2 regions of the Paenibacillus sp. sgz302114 genome follow, and region 2 is predicted to be linked to the other one. Evidence: predicted binding sites of a transcription regulator. Region 2 holds the regulator's gene; the other holds the start of a gene.
The links. The regulator LexA, encoded in region 2, represses DNA repair genes until DNA is damaged. The targets are predictions, from matches to a motif close to CGAACATATGTTCG.

Region 1: addB (helicase-exonuclease AddAB subunit AddB) is a predicted target of LexA. The motif match lies at 1,078-1,091, and genes of this name have one in related genera.

The regions. Positions count from the first base shown of each region.
Region 1 covers NZ_JBVYOI010000003.1:503,846-506,250, forward strand. The annotation lists gene addB (helicase-exonuclease AddAB subunit AddB) at 1-1,003, opposite strand, end outside; gene AC0LWF_RS11560 (CD3324 family protein) at 1,486-1,806, shown strand; gene AC0LWF_RS11565 (class I SAM-dependent rRNA methyltransferase) at 2,109-2,405, opposite strand, start outside.
Region 2 covers NZ_JBVYOI010000001.1:859,389-861,793, reverse strand. The annotation lists gene AC0LWF_RS03950 (DUF896 domain-containing protein) at 1-185, opposite strand, end outside; gene AC0LWF_RS03945 (LysM peptidoglycan-binding domain-containing protein) at 352-729, opposite strand; gene lexA (transcriptional repressor LexA) at 920-1,543, shown strand; gene AC0LWF_RS03935 (hypothetical protein) at 2,022-2,405, opposite strand, start outside.

The DNA.
Region 1 (2,405 bases), on a different contig from region 2:
TATCTCGCGCTACCGCTTCTACTTCAGCTCGGCGTCCTGCCGCAGCATGAAGCGAGACGCCGCCATGTCGCAGCTCGTCTTCGGTGAGCGTAAGTCTTCCCCGTCCGCCATAGTTCCGTTCCACATGCGCCAGCATGGGGTTCTCCCGGAAGCGGTATGGCGTTCCTTCCAAGAACAGCGGCTCCTCAATCGTCACGCCGTTTGTAATCGCTATATCTCTCAGCTTCATATACGTCTCTGCAGTCGGATGGAACAAGTCCAGCTCATGCGGCTGCTCGCCTAGCTCGTAGAGCTTATCGAGGCACAGCGTAATCGTCATCGCTTTGCTGTGCTTCATTAGCGATGCGAGGGCGTCAAATTCCTTCGGGGTAAAGCCATGGAACCCGTCCACCCAAACTTCCGTACCTGCCATCGACGGCGCTTGATGAAAACCGCGAATGAGCCAGCTCAAATAATCCTCGGCATCAACATAGAGCCCTTCCAGCTCCTGCTCGAGAGTTTCGGAGATTTGTTTAAGATCGTTCAGCTTGCGCCCGAGCAGCGAATTGCTCTTCTGCGGCAGCCTGTTAATTGCATAGTCCGATAGCTGCGAAGCGTCAATGCCATATCGCTTCAACTCCGTCATCAGCTCGCCCAGCCGTTCGATGAAACCGTGCTGCGTATGTGATCCTTGGAACAGCTGCAGCTGATCCTCGAGACGATGAACGATTTTGTACAGCAGCATGTTCTTCCCGTTCTCGCTGATTGGAATGAGTGCAGTGCCGCCGGTCTCCTGCATGATGCGGAACGACAGACGCCGGAAGCTGAGCGCTTGCGCCCGTATGCTGCCTCTAAGCTCCGAATGATTCAGCAGCTCGTATTCCGTCTGGAATGTCGCCTGCTCCGGCACCAAAATAACGATAGGTGGTCCTTCTGGCTGCGCCAGTACCTGCTGTCTAATCTCGTCTAGACAATGGTGCGTCTTGCCTGAGCCTGAGCGGCCGATTACAAAGCGTAGCGTCATGACCTGCCCACCTCTCTCCCATATTCGATTCTATTATTCTACCATAGGCATTCCACTCATTTCACCCATTGACACAAACATTTGTTCTTATTTGGATAAGGTAAATAGTACAATGGAGGTATTAGCCAGCGTAACAAATGATTATAGCCGTTCTTTCGCTTGCTGGCGGCTCTCTTGGTATGGCTTAATATAGATGTCGGGCCCGACGAATCTTCGCGAAAGGAGATGATCCAATTGATCAACCAACACGAGGTGATTTCCGCCTAACAGCGGAAGTCGTCTTCAGAGGGAGGCTGCGATGCCTCCCTCATCTACCAAAAAAAGGATGACGGCTAGCTCCGTTTTCAATTATACTGATTTCATGAAGCACGATTTCGCCAGTGTGATCGTGTTTTTTCTATTTTAATAAGAGGAGGTGTACGACATGGTAATCTCGACTTTCGGTGATGTTGCAGCAGGCGATATGAACAAGGAGGTTTACCTTGAACTACAAAAATGGAAAAGATGTGCTTCCCCCTAATCTGCTGAAAGAGCTTCAATCTTACATTCAAGGAGAACTGCTCTATATCCCGAAGCCGCACAACGAACGTGCCGCATGGGGCGAGAAGAGCGGATCTCGGATTATGATTAAGCGGCGTAATGATGAGATTTTCCAGCACTATGTGAGTGGAAGCTCCGTGCAGGAGCTTGAGCGGCAATATCATTTGTCCGGCGAGAGCATCCGGAAGATCATTATGAAGACGCGCAGCGCAAGTGCGATAAAGGTACAAACCGAATACGATGCTGCCAAGGCACGTATATGACAATAGAGAAGAGCCCTCCAGATCGAAGCCGTATGGCTTTCGCTGGAAGGCTCTTTTTATGTTTCTGGCAATTGCCTTTGCATTCATCACAATCATCTCTTATGTCGCTTAACGATCATCCAAACGAACATGCCAATAATAATGGCCCCAATCGTAACAATCAGAGTTATCAGCATCGGGTTGCCTGACTGATGGGAAGCTCCGACTTCGAAAGTTTCGTCTCTCAGCAAAACAAAAAAGAAGTGCATCAGCTGTTTCCAGCCTGCACTCCTTCATCATCTTTATTACATGCGGTTCGCATTCTAGCGGCTGCGCACTTCAAATATGCCAAACTTCAAATAATGGCCCTCGTTCACGCCGACGATTTGCGGGTGATCCTTGCCAGCTGCGCGCCATTCGATGAGACGGAGCGTCTTGCCAGCGTCTATCGCTGCAGCTTGGATCGTCTCAAGGAACAAGTCTGGACGCATATGATAGGAGCAGCTCGCGGTTACGAGATATCCGCCTTCATTGACGAGCTTCAGCCCGTGAAGGTTTATATCTTTGTAGCCTCTGACCGCGCCTTCAATTGCGCTTCTCGACTTCGTGAATGCCGGCGG
Region 2 (2,405 bases):
CCGTCCTCTTCATCTTCCGCCCATTTAATGGTATCCAGTTGATTGCGGAAATTGCTTTTGAAGTTGTCTAGATATTGACGGCGTAGCTCGTCTCGTTCAACAAGCTCCTCCGGTGTTAAACCGATGGTTTTGTTTTTGCGAGAGAGCTCGTTAATACGGGCTATGACTTTGTCTATAGCGTTCATTTCTACTGCACTCCTTTCCCTGCCTAAGGTCAACATGTCACCCTTTACTTTGACATTAATAAGGAGCCATTGTCAAGGTAACACAGGTCCTTTCAGAGATAGAAGAAGCCTGAGCGAATCATGCGCTCAGGCTTAACTACCTAGTTCATATATTCCATTATAAGTGTTATTCAGCAGGAACAATTAAAGACTGCCCAGCTTGCAGTGTGCTGTTCGTTAAATTGTTCCGCTTCTTCAAGCTGTACACCACTTCACGAATATCTTGTCCCGCCTCGCGCACTCTGCCAGCAATTTCCCAAAGCGTGTCGCCCGCTCCGACCACAACCACTTGCTCCATTGCAGTCGGTTCAGCAGGATGCTCGCTGCCAGCGTAGCTCGTCATCAATGTCAGCCCAGTGAACAGCAGTACGAACAGTAATCCTGCAACTGCTAGTCTTAATAGAAGACGTTGCTTATAAGAATCATTCAAAACACGCTTTGTTGCATGGTTGTTTCTCGTGTTTCCTTTATAAGTAGTTGAGTAAGAAGATATCGTTGTCATCATTCTCCAGCACCCCAAACGTTTGTTCTGTTGTCGTTGAAATAAGAATAACACGAACGTTTGTTTGTGGTCAAGCGTTTTTGGAACATTTGTTCGCACAAATACGCGAACCTGTGTTTTCAAGAACTTATGTTTGTACGAACTCCGGTTCTGTGCTATAATTTGACACAAATGAAACTTTGGGGTGATTCCGGTGTCGAAACTTTCAAACCGCCAACAGGCGATACTAGAATTCATTAAGACAGAAGTGCGCGAGAAAGGCTATCCGCCTTCTGTACGTGAGATCGGCGAAGCTGTTGGACTTGCTTCCAGCTCGACCGTTCACGGTCATCTGGACCGTCTTGAGAAGAAAGGCCTTATTCGCCGCGACCCGACGAAGCCTCGCGCCATTGAGATTTTGGACGGCGACGACGCCGACATTATCCCTTTCCCGCTCGCAGTATCCAAAGTGCCTGTCATCGGTAAAGTAACCGCAGGCGTCCCGATTACCGCAACTGAGAACATCGAAGACTATTTCCCTCTTCCAGCGGATAAAGTCGGCGATGATACTGTCTTTATTCTTAATGTTATTGGTGAGAGTATGATTGAAGCAGGCATCCACAATGGTGACTATGTCATCGTGCGCCAACAGCAAACAGCTAACAACGGCGATATCGTCGTCGCAATGACTGAAGAAGATGAAGCAACGGTGAAGACGTTCTACAAGGAGAAGGATCACATCCGCCTCCAACCGGAGAACTCAACGATGGAACCGATCCGTCTTCGCAACGTATCCATTCTCGGCAAGGTCATCGGCTTGTTCAGGGACATTCACTAATTCTATTTATTACAAAGGGCCATCCGAGGTGCTGCAGCATCGCCTCGGATGGCCCTTTCTTTTTGTTCAGGATCTTAGGCAAATGGCGATGCTGAGAGAGCGTAATACGCACTCTCAGCATGAAAATGGGTCGATTGAAGCTCTGAGAGTGCGGATTCAGCACTCTCAGGTAAGGAAACTGCCGCAACTGGCAGCTTGGCGATGCTGAGAGTGCGTAATACGCACTCTCAGCAAGGAAATCGGCCGATTGAAGTCATGAGAGTGCAGATTCAGCACACTCAGTTATGGAAACTGCCGGAATCGGCGCTTGGCGGAGCTGAGAGAACAAGAATACAATGGCAGATTGAATCAACACTCTCTATTTTCCCTCGAGTTCTCGTGCCTGCTGGAGGCAGGCCATTCGCGTTAACAATTTGAGCGGTAACGTTCGCCTTCGCACTCGGACTTCAACCTTGTTCTTTCTGCCGTAGGATGTCAGTTAACCTACAAGCTCCCGAAATAACAAGCTTTGATACATAAACTTACTTCGTTTGTACTTAAAGTTCAATGCCACGCCTGAGAATGCGATCAGAATTCGCTTGAGCGCTATAGTCGTCACTTTCCGGCGAACCAGCCTTCTCAGCCGTTTGATGTTACGATTATTGACCGCTCTCGCGACGGCTGCAGCATAGGCGCTCGATGAACGAAGTGATCGATAGAATGGCAGAATCGCTCGAGCTATCATTCGATGAACCGGCGTAGAGAACGTAAACTGCGTTGTGCCTGGCGGAATCGTTAATCCGCATGAGTATTGGATAATCGGATCCGGATATTCAAAATCAAAGAAATACCCGATTCCGTTGGATGACAAGCTGCTCAGCTT